3 linked regions of the Thermus thermophilus genome follow. The protein of the gene in region 2 interacts with the protein of the main gene of each other region in a pairwise test. Links are inferred from orthologs where the notes say so. Each region holds a gene or a part of one and is shown on either strand. Other genes may lie near its edges.

Region 1 (3,791 bases), 990 kb from region 2 along the record:
CCGAAAACGGGACCGATTCCTCCTCCTACCGCTCCACCTCCACCCTGATTTTATAGTTGCCCCGCACCGTCTTGCCAACCACCTCCAGGAGCCTGAGGGTCCCAAGCCCCTCCGCGAAGAGCAGGTCCCCGGGGGCGAGCTCGTCCTTGGGGGAGGCGGGCCTCCCCTTGAGGCGCACCTTGCCCGCCTTGACCCCCTGGGCGAAGTAGGACCGAGAGACGCCGAAGCCCTTGGCCCCCACGGCGTCCACCCGCAAGGAGGGGACGACCAGGGTGCGCACCCGCTCCCTGGGGGGCCTCAGGGCCCCTTCGGGAGGGGGAAGGAGGCGGTAGCCCTGGGCCTCGAGGGCCTTCCTCCCTTCGGGGAGGAGGGCGGCCAAAACCCCTTCCTCCACCTCCTCCACCTCGCCCAAAACCTCCCCCAGGTCGGCGGGCGGGGGGCGGTCCAGGAGGACCACCTCCACGGGGTCGGAGACGGAGGGCACCTCCTCGGGGTAGAGGACGGCCACCTTGCGCTCCGCCAAGGGAAAGCCGCCGAAGAAGGCCACCCGGATCCCCTCCCGGCGGGCCATCTCCTCCAGGCGGGCCTGGTCCTCGGGGTCCAGGAAGCCCGTGCGCACCACCCGGCCGCCCCGGGCCCGCTTGAGGTAGCGCTCCAGGTCCGCCATCAGGAGGCCCCCTGGAGGACGAAGGTCAGGGTGGCGCTCGCCCGCTCCTCCCCCTCCACCAGGGCCCGCACCGCCACCTTGCCCACGCCCCGGCGGAAGGCGAGGAGCTCCCCCTCGAGGATCAGGGTGTCCCCCGGGTAGACGGGCCGCCGGAACCGGGCCCCCTCCACCCCGGCGAGGAAGGCGAGGCCCCCTTGGGGAAAGCCCGGCTGGCGCACCAGGGCCCCCACGGCCGCCTGGGCCATGGCCTCCAGGATCAGCACCCCGGGCATGACGGGGTGGCCGGGGAAGTGCCCTTGGAAGTGGGGCTCGTTGAAGGTCACGTTCTTGAGGGCCTTGAAGCGCCTTTCGTCCGCCTCCAACACCCGGTCCACGAGGAGAAAGGGGTAGCGGTGGGGCAGGACCTTGAGGATCTCCCGGATGTCCACAGGGCCTCACCTCCTCAGGACGTCGTCGGAGGAGAGGATGGTGTCCTCGAGGACGTGGAGCATCTCCAGGGCCTTCCCCGTGCCCAGGGCCACGGCCTCCACGGCGTTCTCCGCCACCACCACGGGCACGCCGGTGGCCTCCTGCAGGGCCACGTCCAGGTTCCTAAGGAGGGCCCCGCCCCCGGTGAGGAGGATGCCCCGCTCGTAGATGTCCGAGGCGAGCTCCGGGGGAGTGGTCTCCAGGACGTTCCTCACCCCCTGGAAGATCTTGCTCAAAGGCTCCTGAAGGGCCTCCACGACGTCCTCGGCGGGGATCTCTGCGGTGCGGGGAAGGCCCGAGACGAGGTCCCGGCCCCGCACCTCGGCCACCTCCTTCTCCTCCCCGGGAAGGAGCTTGGCCCGCCCCAGCCGGATCTTGAGCTCCTCGGCGGTGCGCTCCCCGATGAGGAGGTTGTACTTCTGGCGGATGTAGCGGATGATGGCCTGGTCCATCTCGTTCCCGGCGATGCGGAGGCTTTCCGAGCGCACGATGCCCCCTAAGGAGATGACGGCGATGTCCGTGGAACCGCCCCCGATGTCCACCACCATGCTCCCCGTGGGCTCGGCCACGTTGATCCCCGCCCCGATGGCGGCCGCCAGGGGTTCCTCAATGAGGTAGACCTTGTGGGCCAGGGTGGAGACGGCCTGGACCACGGCCCGCCGCTCCACGTCCGTCACCCCGGAGGGAACCCCCACCATGATCCGCACCCGCCCCTTGAAGAGGCGGCTCATGGGAGAGAGGACCTTCTGCAGAAAGAGGAGGAGCATCTTCTCCGTGAGGGCGTAGTCGGCGATGACCCCGTCCTTGAGGGGGCGCACGGCCACGATGTTCCCGGGGGTGCGCCCGAGCATCCGGTAGGCCTCCGCCCCCACGGCCTTCACCTCCCGCTTCCCCTGGACCACGGCGATGACGGAGGGCTCCTTCAGGACGATTCCCTTCCCCCGCACGTAGATGAGGACGCTGGCCGTCCCCAGGTCAATGCCGATGTCTTCGCCTTTAAGCATAGCGCCTCACTTCACCTAGCGTACTCCACCGCCCGGGTCTCCCGCACCACGGTCACCTGGACCTGGCCCGGGTAGTTCATCTCCTTCTCAATGCGGCTCGCGATCTCCCGGGCCAGGAGGGTGGCCTTGGCGTCGCTGACCTTCTCCGGCTTGACGATGACCCGCACCTCCCGGCCCGCCTGCACGGCGAAGGCCGTCTCCACCCCGGGGAAGGAGAGGGCGATGCGTTCCAGGGCCTCCAGGCGCTGGAGGTACTCCTCGAGGCTCTCCCGCCTCGCCCCGGGCCGCGCCGCCGAGAGGGCGTCGGCCGCGGCCACCAAAACGGCGTAGAGGGTCTCGGCGTTGTCGGGGTCGTGGTGGTGGGCGATGGCGTCCACCACCTCCTTGGGCTCCCCGAAGCGCCGCGCCAGGGCGATGCCGATCTCCACGTGGCTTCCCTCCACCTCCCGGTCCACGCTCTTGCCGATGTCGTGGAGGAGCCCGGCCCTCCGGGCAAGCGCGGCGTCCAGGCCGAGCTCCGCCGCCATGATCCCGGCGAGGTGGGCCACCTGGATGGAGTGCTTCAGAACGTTCTGGCCGTAGCTGGAGCGGAAGTGGAGCCGGCCCAAAAGCTGGATGAGGCCGGGCTTCAGGCCCACCACCCCCGCCTCCAAGGCCGCCTCCTCCCCCCTTTCGTAGATGAAGGTCTTCATCTCCTGCTTGGCCTTCTCCACCACCTCCTCAATGCGGCTTGGGTGGATGCGCCCGTCCTTCAAAAGCTCCTCCAGGGCCATGCGGGCGATCTCGCGGCGGATGGGGTTGAAGGAGGAGAGGAGGACGGCGTCCGGGGTGTCGTCAATGATGAGGTCCACCCCCGTCAGGGCCTCAAAGGCGCGGATGTTCCGCCCCTCCCGGCCGATGATCCGCCCCTTCATGGCGTCGGAGGGGATGGGCACCACGGTGACGGCGAGCTGGGCCGCGGTCTCCGAGGCCTGGCGTTGCATGGCCTGGGCCAGGATCTTCTGGGCCTCCCTTTTGGCCTCGAGGCGGGCCCGCTCCAGGGCGGCCCGCACCCTCTGGGCCTTCTCCTCCTCCAGCTCCCGGTCCAGGCGCTCCAGGACGAGCCTGCGGGCCTCCTCGGGGGTGAGGCCCGCCACCTCGTAGAGCTTCCGCTCCACCTCCTTAAGCCGCTCCTCCAGGGCCCTGGCCTCCGCCTTGAGCGCCTCCTCTTTACGGACAAGCTCCGCCTCCGCCTCCTCCAGCCGCGCCGCCCTGGCGTCCAGGGCCTCGGCCCGCTTGGCGAGCCGCTCCCCCTCCCGGCGGAGCTCCTCCCGCTCCGCCTTGAGGCGCTCCCGCTCCTCCTTGAGCTCCTCCTGGAGGGACCTCAGGCGCTCCCGCTCGGCGCGAAGCTCCTCCCGCTCCGCCTTAAGGCGTCCCTCCGCCTCCTCCAGGCGCTTTTTGGCCTCGGCCTCGGCGGCCTCGAGGCGGCGCCTGATCTCCGCCTCCACCTCCTCCCGCTGGGCCTTGGCCCGGGCCTCCGCCTCCTGGCGCAGGGCCTTGGCCTCCTGGCGGGCGGCCTCCAGGATGTCCCGGGCCTCCTTCCGCGCGGCCTCCAGGACCTCCCGGGCCTCCCGCCTCGCCGCCTCCAGGAGCTCCTTGGCCTCCTGGGCCGA
Region 2 (4,551 bases):
GAAACCGGGGACGCCCTGGCCGAGGACGGCGTCCTCCTCCCCCAAGGAGCCCCCCTCGCCCCCGGGCCCCGGGTGCGGGGGGTAGGGCCCCTCCCCCGGGAAGCCCTCCTCTCCCTGGGCCGGGCCTTCCCCCAGGCCCGGGAGATCCGCTACACCCCGGCGGGCTTCTGGGTGGAGCTGGAAGGGGCCACCCTCTTTGCCCCCGAGGCCGCGTATCTGCTAAAGTACGCCCAAACCGCGCGCCCTAAGGGGCGGGTTTTCGTGTATTCTTGGGGGGTGAGTCAGCGCCCATGATCATCGCCGGTTTGGACGTAGGCACCACCAAGGTCACCACCGTCATCGGGGAGCTCGCCCCTGACGGCGTTTTGGACATCATCGGCGAGGGCACCGTCCCCTCCCAGGGGCTGCGGCGCGGGGTGGTGGTCAACCTGGAAAGGACCACGGAGGCCATCCGCCAAAGCCTCTTCCAGGCGGAAAGGGTGGCCGGGGTCAAGGTGGAGCGGGTGGTGGTGGGCGTGGGTGGCCCCCACCTCAAAAGCGTCACCAGCCACGGCCTCGCCGCCATCCGCCGCGGCCACACCATCGCCGAGGCGGACGTGGAGCGGGCCATAGAGCAGGCCAAGGCCTACCCCTTTGAAGGGGAGCTGGAGCTTTTGCACGCCCTGCCCCTGGAGTTCAAGGTGGACGGCCAGGAGGGGATCCGGGACCCCGTGGGGATGGCGGGGGTGCGCCTCGAGGTGGACGTCCACCTCATCGCTGCGGGCCGGGGCCCCCTCGCCAACCTGCGCCGGGCCGTGGAGGAAGCGGGCCTCGCCCTGGACGCCGTCTGCGTCCAGGCCCTGGCCAGCGGGCTCGCCGTCCTCACCCCCGAGGAGGAGGAGATGACCGTCCTCCTCCTGGACATCGGCGGCGGCACCACCGACGTGGCCGTCTTCCGGGGCGGAAGGCTCGCCCACTCGGCCGTGGTGCCCCTGGGCGGGGACCACGTGACCCACGACATCGCCCAGCTCCTCAAGATCCCCTTTGAGGAGGCGGAACGGGTCAAGCGCAAGTACGGGGCCGCCCTGCCGGAGCTCGCCGACCCGGAGCTCGTCCTGGAGATCAACCAGGAGGGCGGCGCCCTGGGCGAGGTTCCGGCCCCGGAGCTCGCCCGCATCATCCGGCCGCGGATGCGGGAGATCCTCCATCTGGCGCGCCAGAGCGTGGACGAAACCCTGGGGCCTTTGGAGATCCAGGTCAACCGCGTGGTCCTCACGGGGGGCGGGGCCCTCCTCCGGGGCACCGACCTCCTCGCCCGGCAGCAGTACGGCCTCCCCGTGCGGGTGGGCAAACCCCAGGGGGTTTCGGGGCTTACGGACGTGGTCGCCTCCCCCGCCCACGCGGCGGCGGTGGGGCTCGTCCGCTACGGGGCAAGCCTCCCCCTAAAGCCCCAGGAGGCCAAGCGGATCAGGGAAAAACCGGAGGACAAGCCCAAGGGCGAGGGGCTTTGGGCCAGGATCAAGGAGTTTCTGAGCAACCTGTTCTAGAGGGAGGGGGGTATGGAAGGAGCGGTCATCAAGGTCATCGGGCTCGGGGGTGCGGGGAACAACGCGGTGAACCGCATGATTGAGGCGGGGCTTTCCGGCGTGGAGTTCATCGCCGCCAACACGGACGCCCAGGTGTTGGCCAAAAGCCTCGCCGACCACCGGATCCAGCTCGGGGAGAAGCTCACCCGGGGCCTCGGGGCCGGGGCCAACCCCGAGATTGGGGAGAAGGCGGCCCTCGAGGCCGAGGACCTCATCGCCGAGGCCCTGGAGGGGGCGGACCTCGTCTTCATCACCGCGGGCATGGGGGGCGGCACGGGGACGGGAAGCGCCCCCGTGGTCGCCGACATCGCCAAGCGGCTCGGCGCCCTCACCGTGGCGGTGGTGACGCGCCCCTTCAGCTTTGAGGGCCCCAAGCGCATGCGCACCGCCGAGGAAGGCATCAAAAAGCTCAAGGAGCGGGTGGACGCCATGGTGGTGGTCCAGAACGACCGCCTCCTCTCCGCCGTGGACAAGAAGATGACCTTAAAAGACGCCTTCCTCATCGCCGACCGGGTGCTGTACCACGGGGTCAAGGGGATCACCGACGTCATCAACCTCCCCGGCCTCATCAACGTGGACTTCGCCGACGTCAAGGCCCTCTTGGAGGGCGCGGGCCAGGTGCTCATGGGCATCGGGGCGGGGCGCGGGGAAAACCGGGTGGAGGAGGCGGCCAAAAGCGCCATCCACAGCCCCCTCCTGGAGCGCTCCATTGAAGGGGCCAGAAGGCTCCTCCTCAACGTGGTGGGCTCCGAGGAACTCTCCCTCATGGAGGCCGCCGAGGTGGTGGAGAGGATCCGGGAGGCCACGGGCCACGAGGACGTGGACATCCTCTACGGGGTCACCTACGACGAGCGGGCCCAGGACGAGCTCCGGGTCATCCTCATCGCCGCGGGCTTCGCGGAGAGCACCGTGGTGCCCCGCCCCGCCCGCCCCGTGGACTTCCCCACGGGCCACGTGGACCTGACGAACTACGACATCCCCGCCTTCATCCGCTACGGGGACGGGGACTACCCGCCCAGGCGGGGCAACTGAGCTTCCCCTTCCCGTGGTCGTGGCCGGCATAGACCCCGGGATCACCCACCTGGGCCTCGGGGTGGTGGCGGTGGAGGGGAAGGGGGCCCTCAAGGCCCGCCTCCTCCACGGGGAGGTGGTGAAGACCTCGCCGCAGGAGCCCGCAAGGGAGAGGGTGGGACGGATCCACGCCCGGGTCCTAGAGGCCCTCCACCGCTTCCGGCCCGAGGCGGTGGCGGTGGAGGAGCAGTTCTTCTACCGCCAAAACGAGCTCGCCTACAAGGTGGGCTGGGCCCTGGGGGCCGTCTTGGTGGCGGCCTTTGAAGCGGGGGTGCCCGTCTACGCCTACGGCCCCATGCAGGTGAAGCAGGCCCTGGCGGGGCACGGCCACGCCGCCAAGGAGGAGGTGGCCCTCATGGTCCGGGGCATCCTGGGCCTGAAGGAGGCCCCGAGGCCAAGCCACCTGGCGGACGCCTTGGCCATCGCCCTAACCCACGCCTTCTACGCCCGCATGGGCGCGGCGAAGCCTCTCTAGATCCCACCCCATGCCGGCTTGCGCCAGCATGGGGGCCCCGGCAAAAGGTCCTAGGGAGCTTCCCCAAGCCAGTTGGACGAAGGGAAACCGGAAAGGGTATAGAGGCCCTAAAGCTTGTACCCCAGGCGCCGGAGGAGGTCCTTTCGCCAGGCCACCTCGGCCTCGTCCTCCACGCCCAGGGGCGTGAAGCCGTCCATGACCCCGAGGATGGCCCTTTGCTCCCCCTCCTCGGCCACCACCACCTTGAGGGGGTTGGCGGTGGCGGCGTAGATCCGCACCACCTCGGGGCAGGCCTTCACCGCGTGGAGGACGTTGATGGGGTAAAAGCCCTCCCCCAAGACGATGAGGAAGGCGTGGCCGCAGGCGAGGTTGAAGAGGTTTTTCACGGCGAGCTCCACCAGGGCCTCGTCCGTCCCCGAGCGGCGGATGAGGCGCTTGCCGCTCGCCTCGGAGAAGGCGAGGCCGAACTTGATCCCGGGGACTGCGGTCACCAGGGCCTCGTGGAGGTCCTCCACCGTCTTGATGAAGTGGGCCTGGCCCAGGATGACGTTGAGGTTCTCGGGCTTTTCAATGGGAATCACCTTGAGCTCCATGCCCCGATTTTACCGAAGGCCACCTTGCCCCGGGAAAAGGGGTGTAGGATGAAGGGCATGGACGTCCTGGAGAAGGCCGTGGCCGGGGAGAGGCTTTCCGAAGGGGAGGTCCTAAGCCTCTTCAGCCTCCCCTTGCCCGAGCTCGCCGCCGCCGCCCACGAGGTGCGGCTTAAGAAGACCGACCCCGAGGTGGTGACCTTCCTCATAGACCGCAACATCAACTACACCAACGTCTGCACCGTGGCCTGCGCCTTCTGCGCTTTTTACCGCACCAAGAGGCAGAAGGACGCCTACACCCTGAGCTACGAGGAGATCGCGAGGAAAGTGGAGGAGCTCTACCAGGTGGGGGGCAGGCGGATCCTCATGCAGGGCGGGGTGAACCCCGAGCTTCCCCTGGATTGGTACCTGGACCTCCTCCGCTACCTCAAGGGCCGCTTCCCCGACCTCCGCATAGACGCCTTCAGCCCCGAGGAGATCCTAGGCCTGGAACGCCTCACGGGCCTTAGGGCGGAGGCGATCCTGGAAAAGCTAAAGGAAGCGGGCCTGGACGGCCTGCCCGGGGCCGGGGCGGAGATTTTGGTGGACGAGGTCCGCCTAAAGGCGGCCCCCGCCCGGATCCGGACGGCGGACTGGTACCGCATCGTGGACGCGGCCCAGGCCCTGGGGCTTTACACCCTCGCCACCATGGTCATTGGCTTCGGAGAGGGCCCCAAGGAGCGCGCCCTCCACCTCCTCGGCCTCCGCGCCCAGCAGGACAGGGCCCTGGAGCGCTACGGGAACGGCTTCGCCGCCTTCGCCCTGTGGACCCTTCAGGTGGAGCACACACGCCTCAAGGGCAAGGCCCCCG
Region 3 (3,788 bases), 1.1 Mb from region 2 along the record:
GGCCTCTTCGCGAGTTCCTAAAGGCGGAGGTGGCCCCGGGGGCGGCGGAGCGGGACCGCACCGGGGCCTTCCCCTGGGACCTGGTGCGGAAGCTCGCCGAGTTCGGCGTCTTCGGGGCGGTGGTGCCCGAGGCCTACGGGGGCGCGGGGCTTTCCACGAGGCTTTTCGCCCGCATGGTGGAGGCCATCGCGTACTACGACGGCGCCCTTGCCCTCACCGTGGCGAGCCACAACTCCCTGGCCACGGCGCACATCCTCCTCGCGGGGAACGAGGCCCAGAAGGAGGCCTTTCTTCCCAAGCTTGCCTCGGGGGAGGCCCTGGGGGCCTGGGGCCTCACGGAGCCCGGCTCCGGCTCGGACGCCGCCGCCCTCAAGACCAAGGCGGAGAAGGTGGAGGGGGGGTGGCGGCTCAACGGCACCAAGCAGTTCATCACCCAGGGGAGCGTGGCCGGGGTCTACGTGGTCATGGCCCGCACCGACCCCCCTCCAAGCCCCGAGCGGAAGCACCAGGGCATCTCCGCCTTCGCCTTCTTCCGCCCTGAGCGGGGGCTAAGGGTAGGCCGGAAGGAGGAGAAGCTTGGCCTAAGCGCCTCGGATACGGCGCAGCTAATCCTGGAGGACCTCTTCGTGCCCGAGGAGGCCCTTTTGGGCGAGCGGGGGAAGGGCTTCTACGACGTCTTAAGGGTGCTGGACGGGGGCAGGATCGGCATCGCCGCCATGGCCGTGGGCCTGGGCCGGGCCGCCTTGGACTACGCCCTCCGCTACGCCAAGGGGCGGGAGGCCTTCGGCCGGCCCATCGCCGAGTTTGAGGGGGTTTCCTTCAAGCTGGCGGAGGCGGCCACGGAGCTGGAGGCGGCGCGGCTTCTCTACCTCAAGGCGGCGGAGCTCAAGGACGCGGGGAGGCCTTTCGCCCTCGAGGCCGCCCAGGCCAAGCTCTTCGCCAGCGAGGTGGCGGTGAAGGCCTGCGACGAGGCCATCCAGATCCTGGGGGGCTACGGCTACGTCAAGGACTACCCCGTGGAGCGCTACTGGCGGGACGCCCGCCTGACCCGCATCGGCGAGGGAACGAGCGAGATCCTGAAGCTCATCATCGCCCGGCGCCTTCTGGAAGCGGTGTGAAGGTCAGGGGCCGGGGGACCTTCAGGGCGAGCTGGCCGCAGGCCGCCCCCACGTCCTGCCCCCGGCTCCACCTTATGGAGGTGGGGACGCCGAGGCGCTTTAGCTCCTCGGCGAAGGCCAGGATGCCCGCCTTGGGCGTCCCCTCCACCGGGGCCCCTTCCCAGGGGTTGAAGGGGATGAGGTTCACGTGGGCGCTTAGGCCCTTGAGGAGCTTGGCGAGGAGCCTCGCCTGCCAGAGGTGGTCGTTCACCCCCTTGAGGAGGGTGTACTCAAAGGTGACCCGCCGCTTGGTCTTGGCGTAGTAGTGGCGCACCGCCTCCAGGATCTCGGCGATGGGGTAGCGGTGGGCGGTGGGGATGATCTTCCTCCGGGTTTCGTCGTCCGGGGCGTGGAGGGAGAGGGCGAGCCGCACCCCGAGGTCTTCCTCGGCGAGGCGGTAGATCCCCTTGGGGATGCCCACGGTGGAGAGGGTGACGCGCCTGGGGCTTAGGGCGAGGGCCTTCTTGTGCAGCATGATCCGGACCGCTTTGAGGACGTTCCTCAGGTTGAGGAGGGGCTCCCCCATCCCCATCAGGACCACGTTCCGGATCTCCCTGGGGGAGAGGCCCTGGTGGTAGGCGATGGTGAGGAGCTGGTCCAGGATCTCCGCCGCGGTGAGGTTCCGCCCGAAGCCGAGGGCCCCGGTGGCGCAGAAGGTGCACCCCGCCGGACACCCCACCATGGTGGAGAGGCAGACGGTCTTCCGGTTCTCGTAGGGCATGTAGACGGCCTCGGTTTTCTTGCCGTCCAGAAGGGTGAAGAGGTACTTGACGCTTCCGTCTTGGCTCGGGAAGGCCTGGACCAGGCTGAACTCGGAGAGGCGCCACTCCCGCGCCAAGGCCTCCCGCAAGGCCTTGGGCAGGTCGGTCATCTCCGAGAAGTCCCGCGCCCCTTTGGCGTAGAGCCAGTGGGCGATCTGGGCCTTGCGGTAGCCCTCGCCGGGAAGCTCCTCGGGGAGAAGCTCCAGGATGGGCTTGAGGGCGTGGGAGGCGGCCATACCCTCCCATTGTAGCCGAGAAGGGGAGTAAAATCCGGGCCATGCGGAAGCTTCTTCCCTTGGCGCTTCTGGGCCTTTCCGCCTTCGCCCAGGTGGACGTGCCCTTCTGGCACGCCATGGACGGCCCGGCGGGGAGGCTCATCGCCGCCTTCGCCCAGGAGTTCAACGGCAGGCAGGGCCAGTACCGGGTCCTGCCCCAGTACGTGGGGAACTACCGGGACGCGGAGACCAAGCTGGTGGCCGCCCTGCGCACGGGAGGGGGACCGGTGCTTTTCCAGGCGGAGCTCTCCTTCTTCCCCCGCCTGGTGGCCGAGGGGAAGGCGGTGGCCCTAGACCCCTACCTGGCCCTGGACCGGGCCTTTGTGGAGGACCTCTTTGAGCCCGCCTGGAACTACGGGGTGGTGGAGGGGAGGCGCTTTGGCCTCCCCTTCAACACCTCCACCCCGGTCCTCTTCTACAACCTGGACGCCTTCCGGGCCAAGGGGCTCAAGGCCCCGAGGAACTGGAAGGAGTTTGAGGAGATGGCCAGGGCCCTCACCACCCGCCAGGCCAAGGGGTTCATCTTCGTCACCGACCCCCAGGCCTGGCTCTTTGAGGCCATGGTGACGAGCCGGGGGGGCAACCTGGTGAAGGACGGGAGGCCCAACTTCACCTCCAAGGAGGCCCTGGACGCCCTGGAGACCCTTCACCGCTTGAACCGGGCGGGGGCGCTTTCCGCCCGGAGCCTGGCCGAGGCCACCTTCGCCCAGCTGGACTTCGTGCGCACCAAGGGAATGATGGTCATGGCCTCCATCGCCAACTGGCCCGCCGCGGAGAACTTCTCCTTCGCCTTCACCCTGGGGGTGGCCCCCGTGCCCCGGGAGGAGGGGGGGAAGGTGCCCATGGGGGGCGCGCAGCTTGTGGTGCTCCAGGGGTCCAAGGAGGCCCAGATCCGGGGGGCCTTGGAGTTCTGGAAGTACCTCATGGAGCCCAGGAACGTGGCCCGCTGGGTGGAGGCGAGCTACTACGTGCCCGTGCGCAAGTCGGCCCTCCCCCTCCTGGAGGGCTTCTACCGGGAAAACCCCTTCCGCAAGGTGGCCTTTGAGCAGATCGCCTACGCCCAGGAGCGGCCTCGAGTCCCCCAGTTCTCCACCTGGGCGGGCCTTTTGGCCGAGGCCCTGGAGAAAAGCCTCAAGGGGAACATCCCCCCGCAAAAGGCCCTGGAAGAGGCCCAGAGGAAGGCGGAGGCCATCCGGTAGGATGGGGGCCATGCGCCTAGGCTTCAGCCCCTTCAACGCGGAGCTGGACTACGAGGCTGCCTTCCCCCTGGCGGCGGAGCTCGGGCTGGACCTGGAGGTGGCCTACGACCTGCACGAGGCCTTTCCCCTCCCGGGGGCGCGGGAGCTTAGGGCCACGGGGGAGGCCTTGGGGGTGGGCTTCACCCTCCACCTCCCCTTCGTGGAGCTGAACCCGGCAAGCCTCATCCCGAGCGTCCGCAAGCTCTCCCAGGAGCGGCTTCTCCGGGCCCTGGAGTTCGGGGAGGCCTTGGGGGCGAAGGTGGGGGTGCTGCACACGGGCCTCATCCCCGTGCGCCACCCCGTGGCGGAGCGGCTTGCCTGGGAGGCCCTGGAGGAGACCCTCGCCCTCCTCCACGA

What was found.
Region 1: the proteins of ftsZ (region 2) and TthTMY_RS10915 interact in binary tests that used the Escherichia coli proteins (3 or more experiments, as listed by UniProt). The link is inferred for Thermus thermophilus from one-to-one orthologs.
Region 3: the proteins of ftsZ (region 2) and rlmN interact in binary tests that used the Escherichia coli proteins (3 or more experiments, as listed by UniProt). The link is inferred for Thermus thermophilus from one-to-one orthologs.

What each region holds. Positions count from the first base shown.
Region 1 is NZ_AP025158.1:2,018,188-2,021,978, forward strand. The notes cover bases 121-2,935. They hold TthTMY_RS10915 (rod shape-determining protein), read right to left. Parts: upstream 2,140-2,935; coding sequence 1,102-2,139; downstream 121-1,101. Other genes in these bases: TthTMY_RS10905 (S4 domain-containing protein), read right to left, coding at 121-667; fabZ (3-hydroxyacyl-ACP dehydratase FabZ), read right to left, coding at 667-1,095; rny (ribonuclease Y), read right to left, coding at 2,151-2,935. Outside these bases: more of TthTMY_RS10905, read right to left, coding at 26-120; more of rny, read right to left, coding at 2,936-3,791. UniProt on the Escherichia coli protein: Forms membrane-associated dynamic filaments that are essential for cell shape determination. Acts by regulating cell wall synthesis and cell elongation, and thus cell shape.
Region 2 is NZ_AP025158.1:1,026,744-1,031,294, reverse strand. What follows is about bases 596-3,567. They hold ftsZ (cell division protein FtsZ), read left to right. Parts: upstream 596-1,538; coding sequence 1,539-2,597; downstream 2,598-3,567. Other genes in these bases: TthTMY_RS05545 (adenosine-specific kinase), read right to left, coding at 3,219-3,567; TthTMY_RS05550 (crossover junction endodeoxyribonuclease RuvC), read left to right, coding at 2,611-3,111; ftsA (cell division protein FtsA), read left to right, coding at 596-1,526. Also shown: TthTMY_RS05565 (FtsQ-type POTRA domain-containing protein), read left to right, coding at 1-294; more of ftsA, read left to right, coding at 291-595; more of TthTMY_RS05545, read right to left, coding at 3,568-3,704; mqnC (cyclic dehypoxanthinyl futalosine synthase), read left to right, coding at 3,753-4,551. UniProt on the Escherichia coli protein: Essential cell division protein that forms a contractile ring structure (Z ring) at the future cell division site. The regulation of the ring assembly controls the timing and the location of cell division.
Region 3 is NZ_AP025158.1:2,119,764-2,123,551, reverse strand. Bases 121-2,932 are described here. They hold rlmN (23S rRNA (adenine(2503)-C(2))-methyltransferase RlmN), read right to left. Parts: upstream 2,155-2,932; coding sequence 1,087-2,154; downstream 121-1,086. Other genes in these bases: TthTMY_RS11470 (ABC transporter substrate-binding protein), read left to right, coding at 2,196-2,932; TthTMY_RS11480 (acyl-CoA dehydrogenase family protein), read left to right, coding at 121-1,118. Outside these bases: more of TthTMY_RS11480, read left to right, coding at 1-120; more of TthTMY_RS11470, read left to right, coding at 2,933-3,392; TthTMY_RS11465 (sugar phosphate isomerase/epimerase family protein), read left to right, coding at 3,403-3,788.